2 regions of the Mesorhizobium sp. WSM4884 genome follow, and region 2 is predicted to be linked to the other one. Evidence: predicted binding sites of a transcription regulator. Region 2 holds the regulator's gene; the other holds the start of a gene.

Region 1 (15,066 bases), on a different contig from region 2:
GGCCCGCGCGAAACCGGTCATGCTCTGCACGTTCATAACGCGTATCACCCCCTGTCGCATATCCGGGAGCGATTGCCCGAACATGCGCACCCTTGCAAGACGCTGACCTTCGGCCGGCGCCTAATGTTCTTCCTCAAAACATGAATACGGCCCGGCGTCAAAGGAGACGAGACGGATGCGCGGCAGGCAGCCTACTGGGCGGCGTCGCCATTCTCGCCGGAATCGGTGCCGGCATTGCCGCCGTCGGCATTGTCGTCGGGAGCGGCCGGCGCCGTCGTCTGGCCGGAGGCCTTGGCGGCGGCGTCCTCCTGCTTCTTCTGCAGCGCCCGATAGCGGGCGACGTTCTGGTTGTGCTCTTCCAGCGTCGCGGCAAAGACATGGCCGCCATTGCCGTCGGCGACGAAATAGAGGTCGTCCGTCTTCGACGGATTGGCCACCGCCTCGAGCGCCGCGCGGCCCGGATTGGCGATCGGCGTCGGCGGCAGGCCCTTGATCAGATAGGTGTTGTAGGGTGTCTGCTTGTCGATGTCGGACTGGTAGATCGGCCGGTCGGCCGGTTTGCCCTTGCCGCCGAACAGCCCATAGATGATGGTCGGGTCGGACTGCAGCCGCATGCCCTTGGCCAGTCGGTTGAGGAAGACGGCGGCAATGCGCGAGCGCTCGTCGCTCCTGCCCGTCTCCTTCTCGACGATCGAGGCCAGGATGACAAAGTCTCCCATGTCGGCGATCGGCAGGTCGGGCGCGCGGTGCTCCCAGACGTCCTCGACCAACTTCTTCTGATCGGCGACCAGTTTGTCGATCATCTGCTGCCGGGTGGCGCCGCGGGTGAAACGCAGCGTGTCGGTGGCGATGCTGCCCTCTGGCGGCAGGGTCGTCGGCATGTCGCCGGTCAGCGCCTCCTGGTCGGCCACGCGCTGCAGCGCCTGCTCGACCGTCAGCCCCTCGGGAATGGTCAGTGAATACATCACCGACTTGCCGCTCTTGAACAGCTCCATGATCTCGCGCATCGAGGCGCGCGGCTTGATGGCGTATTCGCCGGCCTTCAGCGCGGCATCATTGCCGGTGGCGCGCACGCCCAGCCTGAAGATGCGCGCATCGGTGACCAGGCCGCGACGCTCCAGCTGGTCGGCGATCTCCTGCACGCCGGTGTTCGGCTTGACCATGAAGGTATCGCCATTGGCCGACGGACCTGGCTCGACGAAAGCCTGCATGCCGAAATAGAGCGCCGCGCCGGCGGCGAGAACGACCAGGATGACCACCGAGAGGAAGAAATTCAGGAACACGACGACCTGGCTGCGCGACGCGCGCGAGCGTTTCGACGGCGGCGGCGTGCCGGCCTCGGGGCGCAGCGCCTCGGCGGCTGTCTTGGGCACGATCGGGCCTCGCGTCTGACGCTGTCCGAATTCTGCGCCGCCGCCCGGATTTGTATTCATGGCGCCCTACCGTCTGATCTTGCAACGAATCCCCTAGCCGAAGCGTAGGGACAAATTTGGCAAAAATGACGGCAGGTGGCGGACCTGCCGGCTATCTCGCTTCTGAGCATTCCAGGACGGATAACCGCTTCGCACCGTTCCTGGAATCGCCCGGGCTGAATGCTCAGCCATTGTAGCGTTGGAAGACGAGCGAGGCGTTGGTGCCGCCGAAGCCGAAGGAGTTCGACAACGCCACATCGATCTGGCGCTGGCGCGGCTTGTTCGGCACGAGATCGATCGCCGTCTCGCGTTCCGGATTGTCGAGATTGATGGTGGCGGGGGCAATGTTGTCGCGGATGGCGAGGATCGAGAAGATCGCTTCCGCGGCGCCCGCGGCGCCCAAAAGATGGCCGATCGACGACTTGGTCGACGACATCGAAATCTTGGAAGCCGCATTGCCGACCAGCCGCTCGACGGCGCCAAGCTCGATCGTGTCGGCCATGGTCGAGGTGCCGTGCGCGTTGATGTAGTCGACGTCGGCGGCCGAGAGCTTCGCCCGGTTCAGCGCCGCCGTCATGCAGCGGAACGCGCCGTCGCCGTCCTCGGCCGGAGCGGTGATGTGATAGGCGTCGCCGGTCAGTCCGTAGCCGGTGACCTCGGCATAGATCCTGGCGCCGCGCGCCTTGGCGTGCTCCAGCTCTTCCAGGACGACGACGCCGGCGCCCTCACCCATGACAAAGCCGTCGCGGTCGCGGTCATAGGGACGCGACGCGGTCTCAGGCGTGTCGTTGCGCTCGGTGGAGAGCGCGCGGCACGCGGCGAAGCCCGCCATGGAAAGCCTCGTAACCGGCGCCTCGGCGCCACCGGCCACCATGACGTCGGCATCGCCCCAAATGATCAGCCGGGCGGCATCGCCGATGGCGTGCGCGCCGGTCGAGCAGGCGGTGACGACCGCGTGGTTCGGGCCTTTCAGCCCGTGCCGGATGGAAACCTGGCCGGAGACCAGATTGATGATCTGTCCAGGAATGAAGAAGGGGCTGATGCGGCGCGGGCCACGCTCCTTCAGGATCATCGCGTTCTCGGCGATGCCGTCGATGCCGCCGATGCCAGAACCAATCAGCACGCCGGTGGCGCACTGATCCTCATGCGTCTCGGGCTTCCAGCCTGAATCGGCCAGCGCCTCGTCGGCGGCAGCGATGCCATAGAGGATGAAGTCGCCGATCTTGCGCAGCTCCTTCGGCTCGAGCACGGCCTCGGGATTGAAGGTGCCGTTGGAGCCGTCACCGCGCGGAACGATGTGGGCGATCTTGCAGGCAAGATCGTCCACTTCGAATTCGGTGACACGGCGGGCGGCGCTGCGGCCGGAAAGCAATTCCTTCCAGCTATGCTCGAAGCCCATGCCGAACGGTGAAAGCAGGCCAAGGCCCGTGACGACGACTCGCCTCATCGCAGGTCCTCCCCGGTAATTCCCGCGGAAAGCCTCAGGCCGAGGCCTTGTCGATATACTTCACGGCGTCGCCGACGGTGAGGATGGTCTCGGCCGCGTCGTCCGGAATCTCGACGCCGAACTCTTCTTCGAACGCCATGACGAGTTCGACCGTGTCGAGGCTGTCCGCGCCCAGGTCGTCGATGAAGCTCGCCTGCTCCGTCACTTTGTCGGCATCGACGCCGAGATGCTCGATGACGATCTTCTTGACGCGCTCTGCGGTGTCACTCATTTGGGGCCTCGTCTTATGTTGTCTTGTCTTCGTTAGCGGGCGGAATGCCGCTAATCAAGCTGAAAGATGGTCCTGCGGGAAACGCAAGCCGCAGGACCGGTTTTTGCCCGAACCGCCGGGTTGCCGGCCGCATTACACGAAAAAAGGCGGGCGTCCAAGCCGAAATGGCTGTTTTCACAGCCCGCCGGACCTTGATCGGTCGGGGTGTATCGAGACTCAGCTCGGCCTGACCTGAATCCCAACACACCCTAGAGCATCGCCATGCCGCCATTCACATGGATGGTCTGGCCGGTAACGTAAGCCGCCGCATTGGAAGCGAGGTAGGCGACGGCCGATGCGGCGCTGGTGCCCATGCGCCTCGCCGGAATCGCCGCCATGATCGTCTCTTTCTGCTTGCCGTTGAGCTTGCCGGTCATTTCCGATTCGATGAAGCCCGGCAAGCTTTTGGAGCTAGCCGGCGTCGAATGAATACCTCCTAATATACTTATGTTATATATACTTATGTCACGGCGAACAAATAACGAACAGACGACAAATCAATCCCGGAAGCATCAGTCGTCACACGGCTTGATTGAATCGCTGGATCTATTGTGGCATAGGGAAACACACAGGGCGGGTACTGGCTGTCAGGCTTTCTCACAAAGAGGAAGCCCCACGACGGGAGTACCGGATGCGCATCCTATCCCTGGCTGCTTCGGCCACTATCCTAGCCCAGTCAATGTTCACTGGCCCGGCCGTCGCGGCGGTTGCAACAGGCAACCTGACGGTCCGCATTACCATCACTGCCGAATGCAAGGTCCAGACCGCTAACGACTTGGATTTCGGTTCGAAAGGGGTCATCGACGCCAACGTGGATCAAACCAGCACCATCGGCGTGCAATGCACCTCCGGTCAGACATACAATGTCGGCCTGAGCGCCGGAGCCGGCGCCGGCGCGACCGTTGCGGTTCGCAAAATGACCGGGCCGGGTGCCGCGACGGTCAACTACACGCTTTACCGTGACACTGGTCGCACACAGCCCTGGGGCGTGACGATCGGTACGGACACGTTGGCCGGGACAGGTAACGGCAACGTCCAGAACCTGACCGTCTATGGGCGGGTGCCGCCGCAGGCGACACCAGCCGCAGGCGTCTATACGGACACGGTTGCGATCACAGTAACCTACTGACCATTCCGACGGAGGGACGACATGCGATCCGTGTCACGCATCGGCGCCGCCGCATTCTTCTTGCTGTGTGCGAGCGTTTCACAAGCGGCCTCTCTTAGAGTAGCCCCGACCAGTCTGGAGCTGATCGCCCCCGACAGCGCCGCCGTGCTCAATTTGCATAATGACGCCAAGCAGCCGATCAACGTGCAGCTTCGCGTTTTCAAATGGAGCCAGGTGCGCGGTGTAGAACGGCTGGAGCCAACTTCGGATGTGGTCGCCAGCCCGCCATCGACGCAACTCGGGCCAAATGCCGACTATGTGGTTCGTGTTGTGCGCCCGGGCAAAGTCCCCGTACGCTCCGAGGAGAGTTACCGGGTGCTGGTGGACGAATTGCCCGATCCGTCCCGCAGAAAGGCTGGCACGGTCACTCTCGTGCTTCGCTATTCCGTGCCAGTTTTCTTTCGCAACCCGGGCGCAAAGTCCCCTGAGATGTCGTTCAGCCTATCGCGGGCGGGCCGCAGCCTCGTGCTGACGGCGCGCAACAATGGTGAAAGCCGCCTCAGACTTTCCAATCTCAATCTGATGCAGGGCGGCAAGAAGCTCGGCAGTCGCAGCGGTTTGGTCGGCTACGTTTTGGGTGGCGCCACCATGCAATGGCCGATCGGCAGCAGCAGATCGCTGTCCGGGAGCTCTGTCACACTGAAGGCGCAGAGCGACTTTGGACCATTCAATGCCCAAGTTGCAATCAAAGGGCAGTAGGATCGCGGCAGTCGTTGCAGGTATTTTTGTTCCTATCCTGCCGGCGAACGCGCAGGATTCGCAGCCGCAAATTGCCGATCCCGCTCCCGTCCAAACGGAACGCCGCAACCTTTATCTCGAGGTGTTCATCAACGATGTCTCGACGGAACTGATCGGCACCTTCACACAGTTCCCGGACGATGGCCTGGCGGCAACCCCGGACGAGCTGACACAGGTCGGTCTGAAGCCGGTGGAGAGCGCTGCGGGCGCCGACGGCCTGATCAGACTCGATCGGCTTCCCGGCGTGTCTTTTCGCATCGATGAAGCCACCCAGCGCCTCTACGTCACAACCACGAACGAGGGGCGTGCCGCACGCATCGTCGACATCGGCGCTGACAAGAAGGGAGACCAGGTTCAACCGCAGTCGGGCTATGGCGCAGTGCTCAATTATTCGCTGTTTGCGAGCTCCAACAAATTGTTCCAGCGAGATGTCGACTTGTTCCAGGGCGTTTCCGGCGGCTTCGACGCGCGGCTGTTCGGCCCGTTCGGCACGCTCAGCCAAAATTTCATTGCCGGCTACTCGGATGGTGAATTCGGCGGCGTTACACGGCTCAACACGACATGGAGTTATTCCGATCCGGAACGGCTGATAACCTATCGGGCGGGCGACTTCATTTCCGGTGGGCTTTCCTGGACGCGACCCGTCCACCTTGGCGGCATCCAGGCTGAGCGCAACTTCGCCTTGAGACCCGATCTGGTCACGTTGCCGCTGCCCTCCTTTGGAGGGACCGCGGCCGTACCCTCGACGCTCGAAGTCTATACCCAGAACGTCCGCACCTACACCGGCAACATCCCGGCCGGCCCTTACCAGGTCACCAACCTGCCGGTGTTTGCAGGTGCCGGCGAAGCGCAGGTCGTGTTGAGGGACAGTCTCGGTCGCGAGACGACGACCAGGCTCCCCTTCTATACGTCCAGCGACATGCTGGGTCAGGGCTTGCTCGATTTCTCGGCGGAGATTGGATTTCCTCGGCGCAATTTCGGCATCGAATCCGACGATTATGACGGCCAGGCGTTTGGTGTTGCCACCGCGCGCTACGGTCTCACGAATTGGCTGACCCTCGAAGGTCATGCCGAGGGTGGCAAGGATCTGATCAATGCAGGAGCTGGTGCCGCCTTCCCCCTCGGCCCTTACGGCGCGGCCTCTATTGCGGTTGCGGGCAGCCATCATGACGGGCGCACGGGCTCGCTTGTGAACGCATCGCTGGAGATGGGCTACGACGGCTGGTCGATCCACGGCCAAATCCAACGGGCATTCGGCGACTATGAGGACATCGCCTCGGTGACAGCCGAGCCCTCTTTTTCCAATGCAGGCGACATTCCGATCTTCAGCGCCGGCGTGCCACGGGCGATCGACCAAATGACCCTGAGCATTCCGACACCAGTCGACTTCTCCAGCCTCAACTTCTCCTATACTCACCTCGAAAGCGCCGAAGGTCAAAAGAGCCAGATCGTCGGCCTTTCCTACAGCCAGCAGATATTCAAACGAAGCAGCCTCTATGCCACGGCCTTTACCGACCTCGAGGATCGCAGCAGTTTCGGTGTCTTCGCAGGAGTATCCGTTCCGTTCGGCGACGATATCACGGCGTCCACCGGGGTCGAGCAAGGACCCGACAGCCTGAATGTGGTAGCCGACATCGCCAAGTCCGAGCGGCTGGAAGACGGCAGCATTGGCTGGCGGGTACGAACCTCGGAAGGCGACACGCCTAACCGTTCGGCCGCGGCGAGCTTCCGCTCGCCCTTCGCCCGCTTCGAGGCTGGCGTTCAACAATACGGCAAGGATGTCAGGGCGACCGCGCAAATGGACGGCGCGATTGCCATGGCAGGTGGTGGGGTGTTCGCAACGAACCGCATCGACGACGCTTTCGCCGTCGTCGAGGTCGGCGCCCCGGATGTCGACGTCCAATTCCAGAACAGGCCGGTTGGAAAGACCGATCGACAAGGGCGTATTCTGGTCCCCGGCCTCAAGTCCTATGAGCCGAACACAGTCTCGATCGATCCCAAGAACCTGCCAGCCGACGCGGACGTTCCGGCCACCAAGGAAGTCGTGATGCCCGCCGATCGCAGCGGCGTGGTCGTGAAGTTCGGCGTGGCGCAAGTTCCTTCAGCGGCGCTGATCACCCTGGTCGGCAGCAGCGGCGTGCCGCTGGAGGCCGGTCTGAAGGGTCGTGTCGAAGGTAGCTCGGAAGAATTCGTTATTGGCTACGATGGTCAGGCCTACATCCGCGGCCTCAGTGCCCAGAACGCCGTTGTGATCGACCTCCTGGACGGCACCTCATGCCGGGCCAACTTCCCCTATAAGCCCGAGCCTGGCCAGCAAGTGGCGATCAAGGACGTAGCCTGTCGCTGAAAACGGAAAAATGCTTCGCACCATCATCCTCTTGGCCATTGCCCTAATTCCTTCGCTTGCCCGGGCGCAAAGTTGCAGCTTCAGCGTTTCCAACATGAGCTTCAGTTCGGTGGACACGCTGTCGGGCAGCCAGACCAACTCGACCGCCACGATCAGCATGGATTGCCTTGGTTTGGTGGGACAGCGAATCCTGATTTGCCCCAATCTCGGGGCCGGCACGGGAGGCGCATCGTCGGCCAATGCCCGTCAGATGCTGAACGGAGCCAACAGTCTGAACTATCAGCTCTATTCGGATTCGGCGCGCAGCGTGGTTTGGGGCACTTACACTTGGGCATATGCTTCCCGCGCACCGGCGTTGGCATTGACGCCGAACATATTGGGCGCGGCGTCCGGCACGGCGACCATCTACGGCACGGTATTCGGCGGTCAGGGAACGACGCCGCCCGGAAGCTATCTCTCGGCCTTTTCCGGCGCATATACCGAATTTCGCTATCGCTACAGCATCGGCAACAATTGCGATTCGGGTTTCGGTATCCTGGCCCCAAGCCCATCCTTCACGGTGAGTGCCACGGTCGCCCCCAATTGCCTCGTGTCGACCCAGAACATCGATTTCGGATCGACGGGGGTTCTCGACGCCAATGTCGACGCGACCGGCCAGATTTCGGTCACCTGCACGCCGGCGGCGGCCTATAGCGTATCTCTTAACGGCGGCACGACCAGCTCGCCTCCGACGGCGCGCAAAATGTCGAAGGGTGCGGAAACGGTAACCTACGGCCTCTACAGGGATGCCGGCCGGACACTGCCATGGGGCGACTCGTCGACGCCCGGCAGCACGGTGCCTGGAACCGGAAGCGGTGTGGCGCAGAACTTGACCGTCTATGGCCGCGTGCCGCCACAGGCAACGCCGTCGGCCGGCGTCTATACCGACACGGTCGTCGTCACCGTCACGTACTGAGGTCCGGGACGAGAGATCAGTTTGCCTGGCGAATGTCGCTGACCGTCCTCAGATCATCGCCATGCCGCCATTCACATGGATGGTCTGGCCCGTAACGTAAGCCGCCTCATTGGAAGCGAGGTAGGCGACGGCCGAGGCGACCTCGGCGCTGGTGCCCATGCGCCTTATCGGAATCGCCGCCATGATGGTCTCTTTCTGCTTGTCGTTGAGCTTGCCGGTCATGGCCGATTCGATGAAGCCCGGGGCGACGCAGTTGACGGTGATGTTGCGGGTGGCGATCTCCTGCGCCAGCGACTTGGAAAAGCCGATCATACCGGCCTTGGAGGCACAGTAATTGGTCTGGCCCGGGTTGCCGGTGACGCCGACCACGGAGGTGATGTTGACGATGCGGCCATGGCGGCGGCGCATCATCGGATGGGTGAGCTCGCGGGTGAGCCGGAACACGGCGGTGAGGTTCACCTCGATCACGGAATCCCAATCGGCGTCCGACATGCGCACGAACAGGCCGTCCTTGGTGATGCCTGCATTGTTGACCAGAATGTCGACGCCTTCGAGGTCGGCCTCCGCCTTCTGTCCGAGCGCCTTGACCGCGTCGCGGTTCGTCAGGTCGGCCGGAAAGAGTTTTACGCGCTCCCCGAGGTCGCTCGCCAAGGCTTCCAGCTTCTCCACACGGGTGCCGTGCAGGCCGACGACGGCGCCCTGGCTGTGCAGCACCCTGGCAATCGCCTCGCCGATGCCTCCCGATGCGCCCGTGACGAGCGCCTTGCGGCCGGTCAGTTCGAACATTTTTCCAACCTCATTTTCCAGACGGCTGCAAGCAGTCGCGTTCCGTATACGTCATATCGTCCAAGTCACGCTAGACAAGCGTGGACATTAGCGAAGGCTTCCTTCCCGTCGTCATCCACGGGCGGAGCGGTAGCGAAGCGGACGCGTAGACCCGAGGATCCATGCCGTAACATTGGCCGAAGGATGCAACGGAGCAGAATTCTGCACCGCAGCGGCACTTCCAAGTCACGGCATGGATTCTAGGGTCTGCGCTGCGTCGCTTCGCTCCTTGCTCCGCCCTAGAATGACGAAAGCAGGGGCTCATCCCAACGCCGCCAGCGCCGTCTCGACCTCCGCCGCCGTGCCGATGGCGCCGGTGACGATGTCGCGGTTGATGCGGCGCGCCAGGCCCGACAGCACCTTGCCGGCGCCGACTTCGTAGAGCGTCGCAATACCGTTCTGGCCGAACCATTCCACCGTCTCGCGCCAGCGCACGCGAGCGACCACCTGCTCGACCAGGCGGCGGGCGATCTCGTCCGGGTCGTTGGTGGCCGTGACGGTGACGTTGGAGACGATCGGAACCACGGGCGCGCTCTTCGCCACGCCGGCGAGCGCCTCGCGCATGATATCCGCGGCCGGCGTCATCAGCGCCGAATGGAAGGGAGCGGAGACCTGCAGCATCAGCGCCCGCTTGGCGCCTTTCTCAGTGCAGAGCTTCGCCGCCAGCTCGACGGCCGCCTTGGCGCCGGAAATCACCAGCTGGCCGCCTCCATTGTCGTTGGCGACCTGGCAAACCGCCCCTTTGGCGGAGCCTTGTGCCGCTTCGGCGCAGGCGGCTTCGACATCGGCCTGCTCCAGCCCGATGATGGCGGCCATGGCGCCTTCGCCAGCCGGCACCGCCGCCTGCATGGCGTTGCCGCGGATGCGCAGCAGCCGCGCGGCATCGGCGACCGAGACGAAACCTGCCGCGGCAAGTGCGGAATATTCGCCGAGCGAATGGCCGGCGACGTAGGCCACCTTGTCCTTCAGCGAAAAGCCGCGCGACTCCAGCGCCCTCAGCGCCGCAAGTGACACCGCCATCAGCGCCGGCTGGGCGTTGGCCGTCAGCGTCAGCGTCTCTTCAGGCCCTTCCCAGATCAGCTTCGACAGGTTTTCGCCAAGCGCCTCGTCGACCTCCTCGAACACCCGGCGCGCCTCGGGGTAGGCATCGGCGAGGTCCCTGCCCATGCCGACGGCTTGGCTGCCCTGTCCCGGAAAGGTGAATGCGACGGCCATTTTCAAGTCTCCAGCGACTGGTTTTTCCCTGCCTCTGACGCGAGGCGGACGGCCAAGTCAAGTCCGAGGCTGCCCGCCCAGAGCCCAGTTCAGCCCGAAAATCCGGCCCGAGTCCCTGTTCCGTAAGGCTTTTTGGTGATCACACCTGATGAAAACCGCTCACGAATCGTTTGCTGGCTCTTCTTATTTCCGCCACAGGCGCTAGCTTTGCGTGACATTTCGATGACAGAAGCGTGACGCGTGTGGAAGACGCGAAGCGCGAACGCAAGAAGCGCGGCAAGGGCCGGGGGAAGCGACGTGGCAAGAATCAGGAAAGGCACGGCCCAGCGCGTGCCGCAATTCTTGGAAGACGATCCGTCCACCGGTTATCTGCCGGGGCGGAGATGGCCGATCGTCCGCTACGGTCTCGCGACGCTGCTTGCCTCCGCGCTCTTGGTGTTCGCCATTGAATGGATCGTGCGCGGCGACTTCTTCGGCACGGTAGACTTCTTCCTGCAGCCCTTCAAGCCGGGATGGACCACCATCGTCGTCTTCGCGCTGGTGCTGGTAGGGCTCGATGCCGTACTCGGCCGCAGCCATCAGAGCCTGATGATCGTCGCGCCGCTGACGCTGGCGCTGGCCTTCGTCGGCCATCAGAAATCGCATTATCTCGGCGACCCGCTCTATCCGACCGATTTCCTCTACGCCCGCCAGATCATGGCGCTGATGCCGCTCCTGGTGCGCGAGCGCCCCTGGACGGCCGCGCTGCTCGGCGTGGCGATCATCGGCAGCCTGGCGCTGCTCGTCTATGGTTGGCGGCACTGGCGCCGGCGCGTGCCGATCCTCAGCCGGAAGGGACGGTTGGCGCGGCTGACGCTGGCCGTGCCGCTGCTCGCCTTCTTCGTCTCGATCATGGATTACGCCACCTTCTCGTGGACGCGCGACAGGCTGCAGATCATCCCGATCATGTGGGACCAGAAGGAGAATTATGCCTCGAACGGTTTTGCGCTCGCCTTCGCGATGAACGTTCCGATGGCGCATGTCTCGGCGCCGCCCGGCTATTCCGAGAAGACGATGGACGCGATCGTGCGCCCCGAAGTCGCCGCCACGGTGCCGGACGAGAAGCCCGACATCATCGTGGTGATGAGCGAATCCTTCTGGGATCCGACCGAGCTTCCCGGTGTCCGCATCAAGCCCGATCCGATCCCGACGGTGCGCGCGCTGCGCTCCGGCTCGATGTTCTCGCCGGAATTCGGCGGCATGACCGCCAATATCGAATTCGAGGCGTTGACCGGCTTCTCCAACGCCTTCCTGCCGGCGGGCTCGATCCCCTACCAGCAATATGTGCGCACGCCGACGCCGTCACTGGCGACCTTCCTGCGAAGCGAGGGCTACCGGGCGCGTGCCATCCATCCAGGCACCAACTGGTTCTGGAACCGGGGCGCCGTCTATGCCGATTTCGGTTTCAGCGACTTCCGCTCGGAGGAAACGCTGCCGCCGATGGAAAAGCGCGGACCGTTGGCTTCCGACGCAGCAATGACCGACGAGATCATCCGCGAAGCCGACACCAGCGAGGACCCGGTGTTCCTGTTCGCGGTCAGCCTGCAGAACCACGGGCCTTATGAGCCGTACCGCTACTACAATCCGACCCATGCGGTCGACGCGCCGATCAGCACCTGGGCACGGGAATCGCTGCTTTCCTATGCCGAGGGCTCGGCCGATGCCGATCGCGGCCTGCAGCGCCTGATCGACTGGGCGAAGAAGCGCGAGCGGCCGACCATCATCGCCTTCTTCGGCGACCATCTGCCGCCGCTCGGCCCGGTCTATGTCGAGACAGGCTTTCTCAAGGACAATGTCGCGCCACGCAAGGAGCCGACGCCCGAGGCCGCGCTCGACCATCACGACACGCCGCTGATCATTTGGTCGAACCACTCCGGTCCGGTCGAAAACCTGGGCGCGGTGAGCCCGGCCTTCCTGCCTTACCATATCCTCACCACGGCCGGGATCACCCATCCCTATTACACCGGCTTCCTCGGCGCGTTGCGCGAGCGCTACCGGGTCGTCGACCGCAACCTTCTGCTGTCGCCCTCCGGCGAAGCGACGCCCGACTGGGCGAGGCAGAAGAAGATCGATCCGGCGATCAACGATTTCAGGCTGATCCAATACGACATGATGTTCGGCAAGCGCCATACCGCGCCCGACTTCTTCCCGGAGACCGTGGTCCCGCTGGTCGCGCATATGAGCTGAGCCGGTGACCAATCCGCGAACGCCGGAGATTTCCGACCCTGCAGCATCGTGGAATCGCCGATCCTGTCTGCCGCGCTTGCCTTCCTTGCGAATTGCTGTATAGACGCCGGCAATCTGCCGGTCCTTGCTGGGGGCTGAACGGAGGGCCGTGGTCTGAAAGACCGCGTCATGAAGCCGTAAGCGCTTTTGGCCTCCCGTGTCTCCGCTCTCGACCGTCTCGCGATGCTCCTTTCTTCCCCGCTCTCCGAAGACGGGTCAGACAAGTTGCAGAGGCTTAGCCGCGAGGGCCGGTGAGAGAAACGAAGAAAGGCAGTAAAACATAATGGCTCTTTACGAACATGTGTTTCTTGCCCGGCAGGACCTGTCGCAGCAGCAGGTTGATGCGCTTGTCGAACAGTACAAGGGCGTCATCACCGCCAACGGCGGATCGGTCGGCCGGATCGAGAACTGGGGACTGAAGTCCCTCACCTACCGGGTCAAGAAGAACCGGAAGGCTTACTACACGCTGATGGACATCACCTGCCCGCCGGCCGCGCTCAACGAAATGGAGCGCCAGATGGGCCTGTCGGAAGACGTGCTGCGCTTCCTCACCATCAAGGTCGAGGCGCATGAGGAAGGTCCCTCGGCGATGATGCAGAAGCGCGAAGAGCGCTCCGAGCGCGGCGGCTTCGGCGACCGCGACCGTGGTGACCGCGGCCCGCGTTCGTTCGGCGACCGCGCTGACCGTGGCCCGCGTTCGTTCGGCGACCGTGACGGCGGCGACCGCGGTCCGCGCCGTCCGCGAGAAAACGTTGAAGGGGGTGCAGAATAATGGTCGACATCAACCAGATCCCGACCCGGCGCCCGTTCCATCGCCGCCGCAAGACCTGCCCGTTCTCCGGCGCCAACGCCCCGAAGATCGACTACAAGGACGTGCGTCTCCTGCAGCGCTACATTTCCGAGCGCGGCAAGATCGTGCCGTCGCGCATCACCGCCGTCAGCCAGAAGAAGCAGCGCGAGCTCGCCAAGGCGATCAAGCGCGCCCGCTTCCTCGGCCTGCTGCCCTACGTGGTTCGCTAAGCTGGACGTATTGATGCGGGCGGCTTGCCGCCCGCGTCGACCCCACGGCGACGGGCGCCGCGGAGGATAGGTTCAAATCCCGAGTTGAGGCCATAAACCTCTAACTGCCTGACAGGCAGGACAGCGACACCGGCGACGACGCCCTTTGCTTCCTGACCTGTTCCACAAGAATCCGACGTCATCCCGGATGACGCCAAACCGAAGGAACGAAACCATGGAAGTCATTCTCCTCGAGCGCATTTCCCGCCTCGGCCAGATGGGCGACACCGTCAAGGTCAGGGACGGATTCGCCCGCAACTTCCTGCTGCCGCAGGGCAAGGCGCTGCGCGCCAACGAAGCCAACAAGAAGAAGTTCGAGGGCCAGCGCGCCCAGCTCGAAGCTCGCAACCTCGAGCGCAAGTCGGAGGCCAGCCAGGTCGCCGAGAAGCTCGACGGCAAGAGCTTCATCGTCGTCCGCTCGGCCGGCGAGACCGGCCAGCTCTACGGCTCGGTGTCGACCCGCGACATCGCCGAACTGTTGACCGCCGAGGGCTTCTCCGTCAGCCGCAACCAGATCGAGCTCAACCAGCCGATCAAGACCATCGGCCTCTCCAACGTGGCGATCGCGCTGCACCCGGAAGTCGAGGTCACCGTGACGCTCAACGTCGCCCGCTCGGCAGAAGAGGCGGAGCGCCAGGCCAAGGGCGAGACGCTGACGACGGCCGAAGCCATCTATGGCGAGGACATCAACGACAACGCCCGGCCGGAGAACTTCTTCGACCCGAACGCCGAGTTCGAAGGCGGCGAAGACAACGCCTGATCGACAAGACCCAACCTACGGGCCGATCGACAGAGCCGGAGCGTCGCTCCGGCTCGCAGGCCCTCCAGAATTCTGGACTAATGCCCGGGCATGCGACCCGGGCATTTTTATGCCAAATGGAACTTTTCGAACCCCCATATCTTGAGGCAGACTACAGCGTCGCGCGTCCTTTGGACGCAGCAATGACGACGTAGTGCCTGTGACTTTCGCGCAGGCCCTTCCCGAAACCGACGCCGTTTTGGGGCCACGCGCGGAAGTCGGCCTGACCTTGAGGGACATTTGGTCATGAATATTCTTCTGAAGCGCATTCTCGACCGCCTGGTGCGCACGGGCAATCTCAAGGTCACCGGGCCGAAGGGCTCGACAGTCACTTTCGGCGATGGCAGCGGCGAACCCGTGCACATGCACATCAAGACCACGCATGCCGAGCGCGCCATCAGCTTCGATCCGATGCTGGCCGTACCCGAGGCCTATATGGACGGCGAACTCGACATCCTCGAGGGTGGGGTGCTGGGCATGATGCGCATCGCTTTCCAGAACATGGGCAGCGGCGGCATCGACGCCA
Region 2 (15,066 bases):
CGCCGAGTCACACGAATTGGCACGCGATTTGGGGAGGACTGAATGATGGTTTCCGACATGAACAGGTTGGAGCAGGCCGCGCGCGTCTCGATGAGCGGCTTCCAGGACGCCGAGACGCCGCCCTTGCCCCGTTCCTCCCACCTTTCGCTTCGTCTCGGCGCCATCGCGCTCCTTGCTGCCCTGGTGCTGGCGGCAGCGTGGCAGCTGACCTGATCCGACAGTTTCCCGGTCGCGCTTTAGTCGGCAAGAGCTCGCGGCATCGCGGCGGCAGGAACCTTTGAGCGGCGAGAATCGTTCTTTGCCGCGGAGGGGGTTCACCCGTGGAACACATCGCCGCTTTGCTCCTCGTCATCGGCTGCTCGGACACCATGACCGAATGCCGCGAGCTGCCTGTCCCGGCCAGCGTCTTCGAGACCTTTGAGGCTTGCACCGCCGAACGGCCCTTCGCGCTGACCGACGTCCGGGGTCAGGCACGACACGTCGTCGGCGAGTGCCTCATCGTCGATCCGGCGCTGGAGGACGATTACGACCAGATCGTCTGGACCGTGCGCCCCGACGGCTCGCTCGAGGCGTCGCTGGAAGTCTCCGGCACGCTTGTCGCGTCGAACGGCGCGCGCCCTGAAAAAGACTATCTTAATCAACAGTAAGATCGTGCAGGCAAAGCCCGTTTTTTCGTGCTAAATGGCGGCTGGCACTGCCGAAAGTGTGGACAGAAGTGAGGAGCAATTTTATGCGGAAGATGATCATTGCCATGGTTGCCGTGGTCGCCGTCAGCGGCTGCACCACAACCGAGCAGGATGTGGTCGGCGGCGGCCTGATCGGCGCCGGTGTCGGCGGCTTGGTAGGCGGCGGCAAGGGCGCGCTGATCGGCGCGGCTGTCGGCGCCGGATCGGGCCTCCTGGTCCGCAACCTGCGCAACGGTTATTGTCAGTATCGCGATCATCGCGGCCGGATCTACACCGCCCGCTGCAACTAAAATTTTGATTGGAGGCCGGTCTGCCGGCCTCCATTTCTTTGCCTGGGGACATGGCCGCGCGCTGGCATAGCGCGCGGTTCAACCCGTCAGCGGAATCCTTATTTCCACCTTCAGCCCGTCGGCCTTAAAATCGCGCTTGATCGTGCCGCGCAGTTCGCGCGTGACGTTGAGATCGATCAGCTTGGTGCCGAAACCGGTCTTTGCCGGCTCTTCCAGCCGTTTCTGTCCTGCCTCCTGCCAGTTGAGCACCAGCGTCCGTTCCCGGCTGCGCCCTTCGACCGACCACTCGACTTTCAAGGCGCCAACCGAGCTGCCTGCCTCGCCATATTTCAGCGCATTGGTGGCAAGCTCGTGGAAGGTCAAACCGAGCGCCTGCGTGGTCGTCTCGTCAAGCAGCACCTCCGGCCCCGACAAGACGCCTGCCGGGAGCTCCTTGCCGAACACCTGCCCGAGCTCGATGCGCAGGAGGTCGCCAAGATCCGCCTTCTGCCAGCGCGAGCGTGTCAGCATGTCCTGCGAAGCGGCCATCGCCTGCAGACGCGCCGAGAACGATGCCGAGAATTCCTTCACGTCGGTGGCCTGGGAGGCCGTCTGCCGCGCGATCGCCAAAACCCTAGTGATCGAATTCTTGATGCGATGCTTCATCTCCTGCAGGATCAGGTCCTTCTCCAGCAGGCTCTTCTCCGTCGCCTCATGCAACAGCGACTTCGCCTCATAGGCACGCTCCTGATAGCGGGCCACCAGGGCGATCGCCCCGGCAAGCAGCAGGCCGAACAGCCCGAGCATCACCGGAATGGCGCGCGAGGAAGGCAGCGAGAAAGCGCTCGTCGGCCTAAACAGGACGGTCCAGGGTCGGCCGGCGACGACGATATTCCGCCGCGCCACAAGCTTCGCGCCCAGGGACTCGGCCGGCGGCGCTTCCGAACGGAACAAGAGATTGTCGGCATTCGGCTTTCCGTCATAGATCTCGACATTGACCGGCAGCAGCGGCGCCTTGCTGAGCGCCACCTGGAACAAGTCGCGCGCCCGGAAGGCGGCGTAGAGAAAGCCCGCGGTCGAGGAACGGCTGGCATTGATGACGTCCGGCGCCGTTTCCACGTTCAGCCGCACGAAGACCAAGAATCCAGGGAAGGTCTGCTCCTGCCCTTGTCCCTGGCCAAGTTGAACGAGCCCGCTGGCATGCTGCTGGTCGTCGGCCATGGCCTTCTCGATCGCCATCCGCCGCACCGGCTCGCTGAACATGTCGAAGCCGATGATCGACTGACTGGACGTATCGAGCGGCTCGAAAAGCACGATCGGCGTTCGCCATTGCTGCTCGCTGGTGGCCGGATAGACCGGATGGGCCGAACCGTGATCGCGCAGGATGTCGCGCTCGACCGCGGCCTCGTCGCCGGTCTTGGCCAGCTTGAGGAAGCCGATGCCGCGCAGGCCGGCGAAATTGTCGTCGATGTCGAGCGCGGTGAAGAAGGCGTTGAACTCGCCGCGCGTGATGTCGCCGTTGCGGGCGTCGAACAGCGCCTGCGTCGAGCGCAGCAGCGACAGATGCAGGTCGATGCGGCTCTCGATGCGGTTGAGCGCGTCGTCCGCCGTTCCCTCGAACTTGATGCGCGCCGCCTCCTGGGTCGCGAAGTAGGCGAACCCCGCCATTGTCAGGCTGATCAGCGCGACGGCGATGAAAGCGACGATCGGAAAGAGTTTTTTCAACGCAGGGTGCGGCCCGTGATCATTGATCACCTTTATGGGCAAGTCTCCACGCCAACACAATGGCGAGGCCAATCCATCACGGTCGCTGGCACATCAACCAATCGTAAATTAGCCGACTAACTTGTTGCATCATGCTGCGATTTTCAGCGCTCCGGGACCCGGAATGGCGCCCGGCGGGCACTTGCCCAAAATGATCATGCCGAGCACCTCGTCCTGGGTCACGTCGCCGGTGCGCGCCGTGCCGACGACCTGGCCGTTCTTCATCACGCAGACCCTGTCTGCCAGCTCGAACACGTCATGGATGTCGTGGCTGATCAGGAAGATGCCGATGCCGTCTGCCTTGAGCTGCCGCACCAGTTCGCCGACCTGGGCCGTCTCCTGGGGACCAAGCGCGGCTGTCGGCTCGTCCATGATCAGGATGCGGGCGTTGAACAGGATTGCGCGGGCGATCGCCACCGACTGCCTCTGTCCGCCAGACAGCTTGATCACAGGCTCCTTGAAGCGCTGGAAACGCGGATTGAGCCGTCCCATCACCTTGCGCGCCTCGGCCTCCATGGCGACGTCGTCGAGCGTGCCCCAGGCGGTCATCAGTTCGCGGCCGAGGAAAAGATTGGCGGCGGCGTCGACATTGTCGGCAAGAGCCAGCGTCTGGTAGATCGTCTCGATACCGTATTTCTTTGCATCGCGCGGATTGGAGATCGATGCGTCTTCGCCGTTGACGAAGATTTGCCCGGCATCGCGCTTGTAGGCGCCGGACAGGATCTTGATCAGCGTCGACTTGCCCGCGCCGTTGTGGCCAAGCAGCGCCACCACTTCGCCGGGGAAGAGATCGATGGAGGCGTCGTCGACGGCGCGGATACCGCCGAAGGCGATCGAAATGTTGCGCATGTCGACCAGCGGGACGCCGGCGGAAGCATTCTTGTCTGGCATGGTCTCCTCCCTAGTTGTAACCTTTGAGCATGATAATTTCCGCAAACCGGTTTCCACTTTGCGGGATCATGCTCAGACGCGCTTGCGGTAGATGGTGTCGAGCCAAACCGCGACAACCAGCACGGCGCCAACGACGATGCTTTGCAGCGGCGAGTCGACGCCGAGCAGCACCATGCCGGACTGCAGCGACTGCATCAAAAGCGCGCCCAGCATGGCGCCGAGCACGGTTCCCGAGCCGCCGGCGAGCGAGGTGCCGCCGATCACAGCCGCGGCGATGACCAGGAGCTCGTCCAGGGTGCCCAGCGCATTGGTCGACGAATTCTGCCTGGCCGACGAGATCGCCGCCGCGATCGTTGCCAGCACGCCCATGATCATGAACACCTTCATGGTGATCCAGCGGGTGTTGATGCCGGCAAGGTTCGCCGCTTCCGGATTGCCGCCGATGGCGAAGACATAACGGCCGAAGCGGGTGCGCTTGGTGATAAAGGTCATGATCAGGCCGACCGCGACCGCCATCAGCACCGGAATGGCGATACCATGGGCAATGAACAACCCGCCCTCGGGAACGGTGATGTTGTTGGCGGCGGCGTGTCGGTTCACGATGCCGACCGGCCAGGGATAGGAATTGGCCAGCCACACCGCGCCCATGATGATCGCGCAGGCGACCGCGCCGAGCAGCGTCTCGGCCCAGATCGGCCGGAGCGGGAAACGGAAGCGCTTGCGCTGCACCCGGCCGTGGAACAGCGCAAACACCACCGCCAGGCAGGCGACGACGCCCACCACCCAGCTCCATCTGGCGCCGATCGAGCCGGCCGGCCCGCCACCCATCAGCTGGTAGGTGGCGTCGAGCGGCGCGACCGTCTGGCCGCTGGTGACCCACCAGGCGGCGCCGCGCCACACCAGCAGCCCGCCCAGTGTCACGATGAAGGCCGGCACCTCGAGATAGGCGATGACGAAGCCCTGGAACGCCCCGATCAGCAGACCGAGCGCCAGGCCGATGGCCAGCGCCAGCACCCAGATCCACGGATTGCCGAGCTCGAGCCCAACCATCCGCACCAGGAAATGCACCTGGGCAAAGCCCATGACCATGCCGATCAGCCCCTCGGCCGAGCCGACGGAGAGGTCGATGTTGCGCATGACGATGACCAGCACCATGCCGGAGGCCATGATGGCCACGGCCGAGGTCTGCACCGACAGGTTCCACAGATTGCGCGGCGTAAGGAACGTGCGGCTGTCGAAATCGAGCGGATTGACGCCGAGCCGCAGGCTCGAAATGACGTGCAGGCCGATCCAGATGATCAGAAGCGCGCCGACCATGCCGAGCATACGGGTGTCGAGTTCGGTCGCCTTGAGGAAACGGCCGATCGCGCTGAGTTCGGAAGCACGTGCGCGATCCGCGGCCGGGTTGGCCGGCGTATCAGAGGTCGTATCGGTCATGATATCCTCCCACCGGCTGCCGTCTGGCGCGGATGCCGGACCACGATGCTAGAGCAATTCGAGCGAAAGTGTGTACCGCTTTCCGTTCGGAATTGCGTGGAAACGAACCGTTGGGAGCGGCTTGGCGATCTTACTGGACGCTGAACTGCTCCATTCGCTTTCCCGGCTCTATTCGAGCGAGAAGCTCTTTGGCAAACGCCGCGGCTTTCCGGCCGCGGCGTTTGCTTTGGACCGTCTTAGGCCCGGTTCAATTGCAGACTGCGACCGCGCCAGCCGCGACGCCGGCGCAGACTTCGTCCTTCTTGATCCAGCCCGCGTCGATGACGATGTTGAGATTGTCCTTGGTGATGGCAATCGGGGTCAGGAACAGCGACTTGACGGTGTTGCCGCCAGGCGTGGTGAAGTCCTTGGCGCCGGCGATGTCGCCCATCTTCTTGCCGTCGGCGAGCTGCGAGGCGATCTCGGCGGCGTTCTTGCCGAGCTCGCGCGCGTCTTTCCACACCGACACGGTCTGCGTGCCGAGCGCGATGCGGTTGAGCGCCGCGTGGTCGCCGTCCTGGCCCGAGACCGGAACGGTGCCGGCCAGACCCTGAGCCGTCAGCGCCGCGACGACGCCCCCGGCAGTGCCGTCATTGGCCGCCACGACCGCATCGACCTTGTTGTCGTTGGCGGTCAGAAACTGCTCCATGTTCTTCTGTGCGTTGGCAGGCAGCCAGCCGTCCGTATAGGCTTCGCCGACATTCTTGATCTTGCCGCTGTCGATGGCTTCCTTCAGCACTTCCATCGAGCCCGCGAACAGGAAATCCGCATTCGGATCGGCACCCGAGCCCTTGATGAAGACGTAGTTGCCTTCAGGCTTGGCCTTGAACACCTCGCGGGCCTGCATGCGGCCGACTTCCTTGTTGTCGAAGGTCAGGTAGAACACGTCCTTGTTCTCGATCAGGCGGTCGTAGCCGACCACCGGAATGCCTTCGTCGAGCGCCTTCTGCACCGCCGGGCCGATCGCCGAGGCATCCTGCGCCAGGATGATCAACGCGTTTGCGCCCTGCGAGATCAGGCTTTCGACGTCGGTCAGCTGCTTGCCCGGATTGGACTGCGCGTCGGCCGAAATGTATTTGTCGCCGGCGGCCTCGATGGCTTTCTTCATTGCCGCTTCGTCGGTCTTCCAGCGCTCTTCCTGAAAATTCGACCACGAAACGCCGATCACCTTGTCCTTCGCCTCTGCGACCGACGCCAGCGTCAACGACATGGCGACACCCGCCAGCATGGCGGTTGCGAATCTCTTCATGATTTCCTCCCTGCGCCATCGCGGCGCTACCCAGACTGGCCCGAAGGCCGGCACAGAGGCTTTTTTTCGAGCCTCGAAAAAATACTGATCCAACGCCGAAGCGCTGTCAACTGCGATTCTGATGGTTTTTGAGGTGCCGCGAACTTTTTTTCGAGGCCCGCAATAAATAATGACAGCCCCGTCCGCTTCTGCCACTATTCCAAAACAGTTGCACAGAAGCGCGGAAGCGTTGCCCCGTTGGAACTGAATGAAACAAAAAATCCAGAGCGGTTCGGTGGTGCATCCGCGACTGAACCGATCTGGCGCGTCGCCGACGGCCCATGCATTATCAAGAGGCCGCGCTGACCGGGAGGAGAAAAATGTCGGTCGGGATCCGCCATGACGACCTGCGCCGGCGCAACCGCGCCATGGTGCTCTCGGCCGTGCGCCGCGCCGGCCAGCCGTCGCGCACGGAGATCGCCGCGACCACGGGGCTTAGCCACTCGACCATTTCGGCAATTTCCTCGGACCTGATCCAGGAAGGCATCCTGGCCGAGAGCAAGCCGAGCGAGGCGGCATCGCTTAAGCGCGGCCGGCCGCAGGTCGGCCTCGCCCTCAATCCCGAGGCGGCCGCGGTGGTGACGGTGGTGCTGTCGCTGAATTTCCTTTCCGTCGCCGTCATCGACTATGCCGGGCAGGTCATCGCCGAGGAGCAACGGCGCCTCGATACGCTGACCATGCCGCGCGACGAGCTGATCGGCGAATGTGTGGCGATCGTCCGGCGCCGGCTGAAAGATCCCGACCTCGATGTCGGCAGCGTTGCCCGCATCGCCATGGGTATCCAAGGCATCACCGATTCCCATGCGCGGGCAATGCTGTGGTCGCCGATCACGCCTTTGACCGACATTCCTTTCGCCAACATCCTGGAAAAGGAATTCGGCATCCCGGCCACCATGGAAAACGACTGCAACATGATGGCGGTGGCGCTGCAATGGCGAGACCCCAACCGCTATCGCGACAACTTCATAGCCATCCTGCTCTCGCACGGCATCGGCATGGGCCTGGTGCTGAAGGGCGAGCTGTTCACCGGCACGCATTCTTCCGGAGGCGAGTTCGGCCATATGATCCATCGTCCGGGCGGCGCGCTCTGCCGTTGCGGACGCCGCGGCTGCGTCGAGGCCTATGCCGGCAACTACGCCATCTGGCGCAGCGCCATGAAGATGAGCGAGGACGCCGAGCCGGTCGATGTCGGCGACGCCGACATGCGGGCGCTTGCCGCCAAGGCGCGCGAGAAGGACGGCCCGGAGCGCGAGGCATACCGCCGGGCGGGCGAGGCGCTGGGCTTCGGCCTGGGCAGCTTGTTCGCGCTGATCGACCCGGCGCCGGTCGCCATGGTCGGCGTCAGCGCCGCCGCTTTCGACCTGATCGAGCCGTCGCTGCGCGAGGCCATCGCCCAAACCGCCGGTGGCCAGCACTCGGAATCGATCTCCTTCGACACCGAGCCGAACGAATTGCCGCTGATCCGCGAGGGCTGCGCCATGCGCGCGCTGACCTTCGTCGACCAGGAGATTTTCGCGCCGGGCGTGCAGACAAGAGCGGGCAAGCACGTCGCCTGAACAGCTTTGAAGTGATCGTGTCCTGCTAGACGTCGGAGATTTGCGAAGGTCCCGAAGCTTCGTCATACCAGGGCGAAGCAGGAGCGAAGCTCCGTCGCGAAGACCTTGGAATCCGTGCCGTTACCTCGGACGCAGGGCGCAGCGGAACGGAATTCTGCACCGTAGTGGCGCGTCGACGTCACGGAATGGATCCTCGGGTCTGCGCTGCGTCGCTTCGCTCCTTGCTCCGCCCGTGGATGACGAAGTCAGAAGCGTCTGAGCCAATCGCCGGCGCATACGATCGGATTCAACCTGTTACCGCCTCCACAGGAAGACTAATCCTCGCGGATCGCGTACCCCGCCCCGCGTATGGTGCGGATGACATCGGGCATGCGGCCGTTGTTGACGGCCTTGCGCAGGCGCCCGACATGCACGTCGACCGTGCGCTCGTCGATATAGATCGTCTCGCCCCAGACGTTGTCGAGCAACTGGCTGCGCGAGAACACCCGGCCGGGGTGCCGCATCATGAACTCGAGCAGCCGGAACTCGGTCGGGCCAAGCCTGATCTCGCTCTTCTTGCGGTAGACGCGGTGCGATTCACGGTCGAGCACGATGTCGCCGACCTTGAGCACGCTCGAAAGCACCTCCGGCTTGGCGCGGCGCAACAGCGCCTTGACCCTGGCCATGAATTCAGGCGTCGAGAACGGCTTGACCAGATAGTCGTCGGCGCCCGTCGAGAGGCCGCGCACCCTGTCGCTTTCCTCGCCGCGCGCCGTCAGCATGATGATCGGCAGCCGTTCGGTCTCGGGCCGCATCCTGAGGCGCCGGCAAAGCTCGATGCCGGAAACCGCCGGCACCATCCAGTCGAGCACCAGGAGATCGGGCACGTTCTCCTGCAGGCGGATTTCGGCTTCGTCGCCGCGGGTGACCACCTCGACCTGATAGCCTTCGGATTCGAGGTTGTAGCGGAGCAACACCCCCAGCGGCTCCTCGTCCTCCACCACCATGATACGTGGCGCGATCATTTAGCAGGTACCTTCGCTGTCAGGCCGCCGGCGCCGACATCGCCGTCTCGTCCTGCTTCGGACGGTTCGCGGGCAATTGGGTGCCGGTCAGCACATAATAGGCGTTCTCGGCGATGTTGGTGACGTGGTCGCCGATGCGCTCCAGATTCTTGGCGCAGAACAGGAGATGCGTGCAGGCCGTGATGTTGCGCGGATCCTCCATCATGTAGGTCAGAAGCTCGCGGAAGACGGAGGTGTATTTGACGTCGATGCGCTCGTCGTCGTTCCGGAGCTTGGCGAGCGCCGTGGCGTCGCCCGCCGTGTACTCCTCGATCACGCCCTGGACCTGGATCAGCACCAGCTGCGCCATCGAGTCGATGGAGTGCGACAGGTCGCGCGGCGCGGCGCTGACGCCGACGGAGCCGACGCGCTTGGCGATGTTCTTGGCGAGGTCGCCGATGCGCTCGAGGTCGCCGGCCATGCGGATGGCGCCGACCACACTGCGCAGGTCGTCGGCCATCGGCTGGCGCTTGGCGATCAACGTGATAGCGCGATCGTCGAGCTCGCGCTGCCGTGCGTCCATGATGGCGTCGTCGGAAACCACGCGCTGCGCCAGCGCGTTGTCGGAATTGAGCAGGGCCTTGGTCGACGCGCCGACCATCGAGCCGGCGAGATCGCCCATATCACGGATAAGCTGGCTGATCTGCCTCAGATCCTCGTCGAAGGAAGCGACCGTATGGGCCATGATTATGTCCTCGTATGAACTCAGCCGAAGCGGCCGGTGATATAGTCCTGCGTGCGCTTCTCGCGAGGCGAGGTGAAGATCTTCTCCGTCCGGTCGAACTCGACCAGCTCGCCGAGATACATGAACGCCGTCTGCCGCGACACGCGCGCCGCCTGCTGCATGTTGTGGGTGACGATCACGATCGTGTAGTCGGCCTGCAGCTCGTCGATCAGCTCTTCGATCTTGGCGGTCGACAGCGGGTCGAGCGCCGAGGCCGGCTCGTCGAGCAGGATGACCTCCGGCTTCACCGCCACGGTGCGGGCGATGCAAAGCCGCTGCTGCTGACCACCGGAAAGGCTCTGGCCGCTGGCGTTGAGCTTGTCCTTGACCTCGCTCCAGAGCGCCGCGCGCTTCAGCGCCGATTCGACGCGGTTGTCCATTTCGGCCTTGCTGATCTTCTCGTACAGCCTGACGCCGAAGGCAATGTTCTCGTAGATCGACATCGGGAACGGCGTCGGCTTCTGGAACACCATGCCGATCTTGGTCCTGAGCAGGTTGAGGTCCTGCGAGCGGTCGAGAATGTTCTTGCCGTCGAGCAGCACCTGGCCTTCCGCGCTCTGCTTCGGGTAAAGCTCGTAGATGCGGTTCAGCACGCGCAGCAGCGTCGACTTCCCGCAGCCCGACGGCCCGATGAAGGCGGTGACGCTGCGCTCGGGCAGCGACAGGTTGATGTCCTTCAGCGCCTTCGACTGGCCATAGTAGAAGTTGAGGTTCTTGACCTCGATCTTGGCCTTCTCGACGGCCGTGTCGGCTACGTTAAGGTCGGTGGACAACATAGGTTTCATCTGTCCTCTCTGCGTCCGGTAAGGCTGCGGGCGAAGATGCTCAGCCCGAGAACCGTCAGGGTGATTATGAGCGCGCCCGTCCAGGCCAGCTGCTGCCATTCCTCATAGGGACTTAGGGCGAACTGGAAGATGGTCACCGGAAGACTGGCCATCGGAGCGTTGAGATTGCTCGACCAGAACTGGTTGTTAAGCGCGGTGAAGAGCAGGGGCGCCGTCTCGCCGGAAATGCGGGCGATCGCCAGCAATATGCCGGTGACGATGCCGGAAAGCGCCGCGCGATAGGCGACCGAACGGATCACCACCCAGCGCGGCGCGCCGATGGCGGTGCCGGCTTCGCGCAAGGCGTTGGGCACCAGGTTGAGCATGTCCTCGGTGGTGCGCACCACGACGGGGATCACAAGGATGGACAGCGCGACCGCGCCGGCGATCGCCGAGAAATGGCCCATCGGCCGCACCATCAGCTCATAGACGAACAGGCCGACGATGATGGACGGCGCCGACAGCAGAATGTCGTTGATGAAACGCACCACCGTGGTGAGCCGCGAGAAGCGCCCGTACTCCGCCATATAGGTCCCGGCGAGCACACCGATCGGCGTGCCGACGACGATGCCGATGATGGTCATGATGATGCTGCCGTAGATGGCGTTGAGCAGGCCGCCGGCATCGCCGGGCGGTGGCGTCATCTCGGTAAAGACCACCAGCGAAACGCCGGACAGGCCTTTGTAGATCAGCGCACCGAGGATCAGCGCCAGCCAGGCAAGGCCGATGCCCGCGGCGATGACGCACAGCGCCATCATCACGCCGTTCTTGCGCTTGCGTCTCTGGTGAAGCGACATGGCTACCGACATCGGTCATGCTCCCGTGCGGCTATCGATGCGCAACAGCATGTAGCGCGCGATGGCGAGGATGATGAAGGTGATGATGAACAGGATCAGGCCGAGCGCCACCAGCGAGGACGTATAAAGCTCGCCGTCCGCCTCGGTGAATTCGTTGGCGATGGTCGCCGAGATCGTCGTGCCTGGCGCAAACAGCGAGGCGCTGATGCGATGCGCGTTGCCGATGACGAAGGTGACGGCCATCGTCTCGCCGAGTGCGCGGCCGAGGCCGAGCATGACGCCGCCCATGATGCCGACGCGCGTGTAGGGGATGACCACGCGCCGCGTCACTTCCCAGGTCGTGCAGCCGATGCCGTAAGCCGATTCCTTGAGCACCGCAGGCACCGTGTCGAACACGTCCTTGGTGATCGAGGTGATGAACGGCAGCACCATGATGGCAAGGATGAGCGACGACGTCAAAAGGCCGATGCCGTAGGGCGGGCCGGCAAACAGGCTGGAGAGCCCCGGTATGCCGTGAAAAATGTCGATGATGAAGGGCTGCACCGTCGTCTGCAGGAACGGCGCGAACACGAACAGGCCCCAGATGCCGTAGATGATCGAGGGAATGCCGGCGAGCAGCTCGACTGCGATTCCGATCGGACGCCTGAGCGGGCGCGGGCAAAGCTCGGTCAGGAAGACGGCGATGCCGATGCCGATCGGTACGGCAATGATGATGGCGATCGCCGACGTGACGATGGTGCCGTAGATTGGCGCAAGGGCGCCGAAATTTTCGGTGACCGGGTTCCACGCCTCCGTAGTCAGAAAGGATACGCCGAACTTCGACAGCGCTTCCCATGAGCCGGCAAACAATGAAATCGCGACGCCGCCGAGGATAACCAGGACGAGGATCGCGGCAAGACGCGTGGCCGTCCGGAAGATCGTGTCGGTCAGCGCAAAGCGCCGCACCGTCGCTTCTCTGGTCCGCATGGCAGACGATGTCACGGCTTCGGAAACGGCACTCATCGAGCCCCTCGCATTTCAAAAGGTAGACAGGAGGGCGCCGGAAGCGCCCTCCTCGATTCCGGTAATTACATCCCCGAGTAGAGCGGCTTGCCGTTGCTGTCGACGATGTCCTTGCCCCACATTTCCTCGACGCTCTTCACGACCTTGTCGGGCATCGGAACGTAGTCGAGCTCGGCGGCCATCTTGTCGCCCTTGGCATAAGACCAGGCGAAGAACTTGAGCGCTTCGGTCGTGGCCGCCGCGTCGTCGGGCTTCTGGTAGACCAGGATCCAGGTCGCTGCTGTCATCGGCCATGACTCCGCGCCCGGCTGGTTGGCGAGGATGACGCCATAGCCCGGCTGCGAGCTCCAGTCGGCGTTGGCCGCGGCGGCCGAGAACGCCTTCCCGGTCGGCGCGACCTTCTTGCCGTCCTTGTTGACCATGTCGGCATAGGTGAGCTTGTTCTGCTTGGCATAGGCGTATTCGACATAGCCGATGGCACCGCCGGTCTGCGAGACGTTGTTGGCAACGCCTTCATTGCCCTTGGCGCCGATGCCCACCGGCCACTCAACTGCCTTGTCGACACCGACCTTTGCCTTCCAGTCGGCGCTCACGTCGCCGAGATAGTATGTGAAGTTGAACGTGGTGCCCGAGCCGTCGGAACGGTGGACGACCGCAATCGCCTGGTCGGGCAGCTTGATCTTGGGGTTGAGCTTCTTGATCGCCGCGTCGTTCCAGTTGGTGATCTTGCCCATGAAGATGTCGGCCAGCGTCGGGCCATCCAGAACCAACTCGCCCGGCTTGACGCCTTCGAGGTTGACGACTGGAACGATGCCGCCCATCACCATCGGGAACTGTGCAAGGCCGGTCGACTTGAGATCGTCGCCGCCGAGCGGCGCATCGGAAGCGCCGAAGGTCACGGTCTTGGCTTTGATCTGCTTGATGCCGCCGCCGGAACCGATCGACTGATAGTTGAGGCCGATGCCGGTTTCCTTTTTGTAGGCGTCGGCCCACTTGGCATAGATCGGATAGGGGAAGGTGGCGCCGGCACCCGAGATGTCCGCAGCCCAAGCGGCGGACAAGGTGAGCGTGGACGCCGTAGCCATTGCAATCGCAACGGCCGCCGAGCGGATGAAATGTCTCATGTGGCCTGCTCCTGTTCGGAATATGGTCTCTTGGCACCGCCTTCTGACGGCGCCCGGTGAGCGCAATAGCCCTCGATTATTACAGTTGGATGACAGTTTCGTGTCAGCCGCGTAACGACTGATTGGACGAATTTAAGAGGAGTTCCGGCTCGCTTCGCGGACCAGTCGGAGTTTGCCGCCGGAATCAGTAACTTGTCTGACCTTTGAAACAAAAATTATCCCGGCGGCCTAAATATCGGCCGCCGGGAAATAAAATCCGGACGAGAGCGCGTTGCCGAATGCCAGAGCGGATCATGGCATAGCCATCGCCGAAAACAGGTCCGTTGGGGTAGAGTCGACGCTGTTCCTTGCCGGCGGTCGCTGCTCCCGCCCGTAACCGAGGGGCGGAATCGACAAGGGCTATTGTCTTGGCTTGGCCTCCGCTTTGGTATGGTGCGATCACACCATACGTCCGCGTCAAGCGATCAGACGGCCCGCTGACGGAAGCGCGCCGGCGGTCGACCGGGTAGAAAAAGTCCAGCCGCCGCGCATTTTTCCTGGATTTGCTTTTAGAGCAGTTCCAGGAAAAGTATGAGCGGTTTTTCGCCCGGAATTGCGTAAAAACAAAGAGTTAGAGCGGTTCGGCGGTTCCGTGAAACGATGAACCGATCTAGCCGGCGCTGCGGCGGACCTCGGCGCCGGGACCGAGCCATCTTTCGAGCTTCTCGAGCAGCGCCTTCGGGCTTATCGGCTTCGGCAGGTAATCATCCATGCCGGCTTCCAGGCAGCGTTCGCGGTCCCCTTTCAGCGCGTGCGCGGTGACGCCGACGATCGGCACATGTGTGCCCGTCTCCCCTTCAAGCTTGCGGATGGCCGCGGTCGCCTCCAGACCGCTCATCTCCGGCATCGACACATCCATGAGGACCATGCGCGGGTTGAGCTTGCCGAAAGCGTCGAGCGCCTTGCGGCCGTTGGCGACGATCTCGAAATGATAACCGGTTTCGCCAAGGATCTGCGTGAACACCAGCTGGTTCACCTCGTTGTCCTCGGCGACGAGTATGTCGAGCCCGCTCTCCACGCCGGCCGGGCGCGGACGGGCCCGCGCCGGTGGTGGCTGCAGCAGCACGCGATCCGACGCCGTCGCTTGTGCCGTCGACGCCGGCGGCGCGCCGGGTGCCGATCCGACGCCGCCGGCCAAAGGCGCGTGGATGGCCGTCGTGCTGTGGCGATGGCGCTGGATGGTGGCGACCAGCGTCTCCAAGAGGATGGAGGAGCGCGCCGGCTTGATGAGCTGCGCATCGATGCCGAGATCGCGGTAGGCGGCGCTGGCGAGCGACTGGTCGACCGAGGTCAGCATGATGATCGGTGTGTGGGCGAGGCCGGCGGTGTTGCGCACGATGCGCGCCATTTCGGCGCCGGTCATGCCCGGCATCTGGTAGTCGAGCACGACGCAATCGACGGCCACGCCGTAGGCGGCGGCGGCAATCAGCACCTTCAGTCCCTCGGCGCCGCTTTCCGCCGCGCAGGAATCGAAGGTCCACGAGGCCATCTGCTCGCTGAGGATCGACCGGTTGACGGCATTGTCGTCGACGATCAGCACGCGCGCGCCGGTCACGTCGACCGGCATGATCCGCTGCCCGCTT

What was found. Region 2 encodes PhoB, which activates phosphate uptake and scavenging genes when phosphate is short. Its sites were predicted from a motif close to TGTCATNNANCTGTCAT; they were not measured.
Region 1: the regulator PhoB is predicted to act here: its motif matches at 10,629-10,645, upstream of P9236_RS21010 (LTA synthase family protein).

The regions. Positions count from the first base shown of each region.
Region 1 covers NZ_JARTVO010000014.1:34,970-50,035, reverse strand. Annotated here, with positions in the region: gene P9236_RS21065 (YicC/YloC family endoribonuclease) at 1-36, opposite strand, end outside; gene mltG (endolytic transglycosylase MltG) at 192-1,433, opposite strand; gene fabF (beta-ketoacyl-ACP synthase II) at 1,597-2,859, opposite strand; gene P9236_RS21050 (acyl carrier protein) at 2,894-3,130, opposite strand; partial or broken gene P9236_RS21045 (SDR family oxidoreductase) at 3,379-3,567, opposite strand; gene P9236_RS21040 (spore coat U domain-containing protein) at 3,801-4,298, shown strand; gene P9236_RS21035 (molecular chaperone) at 4,320-5,036, shown strand; gene P9236_RS21030 (fimbria/pilus outer membrane usher protein) at 5,008-7,422, shown strand; gene P9236_RS21025 (spore coat protein U domain-containing protein) at 7,433-8,377, shown strand; gene fabG (3-oxoacyl-[acyl-carrier-protein] reductase) at 8,426-9,163, opposite strand; gene fabD (ACP S-malonyltransferase) at 9,464-10,417, opposite strand; gene P9236_RS21010 (LTA synthase family protein) at 10,715-12,643, shown strand; gene rpsF (30S ribosomal protein S6) at 12,966-13,454, shown strand; gene rpsR (30S ribosomal protein S18) at 13,454-13,702, shown strand; gene rplI (50S ribosomal protein L9) at 13,917-14,501, shown strand; gene P9236_RS20990 (cyclopropane-fatty-acyl-phospholipid synthase family protein) at 14,787-15,066, shown strand, end outside.
Region 2 covers NZ_JARTVO010000013.1:139,632-154,697, reverse strand. Annotated here, with positions in the region: gene P9236_RS20720 (hypothetical protein) at 43-213, shown strand; gene P9236_RS20715 (hypothetical protein) at 321-647, shown strand; gene P9236_RS20710 (YMGG-like glycine zipper-containing protein) at 731-976, shown strand; gene P9236_RS20705 (CHASE domain-containing protein) at 1,055-2,680, opposite strand; gene P9236_RS20700 (ATP-binding cassette domain-containing protein) at 2,810-3,610, opposite strand; gene P9236_RS20695 (sugar ABC transporter permease) at 3,683-5,047, opposite strand; gene xylF (D-xylose ABC transporter substrate-binding protein) at 5,295-6,335, opposite strand; gene P9236_RS20685 (ROK family transcriptional regulator) at 6,695-7,930, shown strand; gene phoB (phosphate regulon transcriptional regulator PhoB) at 8,245-8,934, opposite strand; gene phoU (phosphate signaling complex protein PhoU) at 8,954-9,661, opposite strand; gene pstB (phosphate ABC transporter ATP-binding protein PstB) at 9,679-10,482, opposite strand; gene pstA (phosphate ABC transporter permease PstA) at 10,479-11,330, opposite strand; gene pstC (phosphate ABC transporter permease subunit PstC) at 11,334-12,320, opposite strand; gene pstS (phosphate ABC transporter substrate-binding protein PstS) at 12,386-13,444, opposite strand; gene P9236_RS20650 (response regulator) at 14,094-15,066, opposite strand, start outside.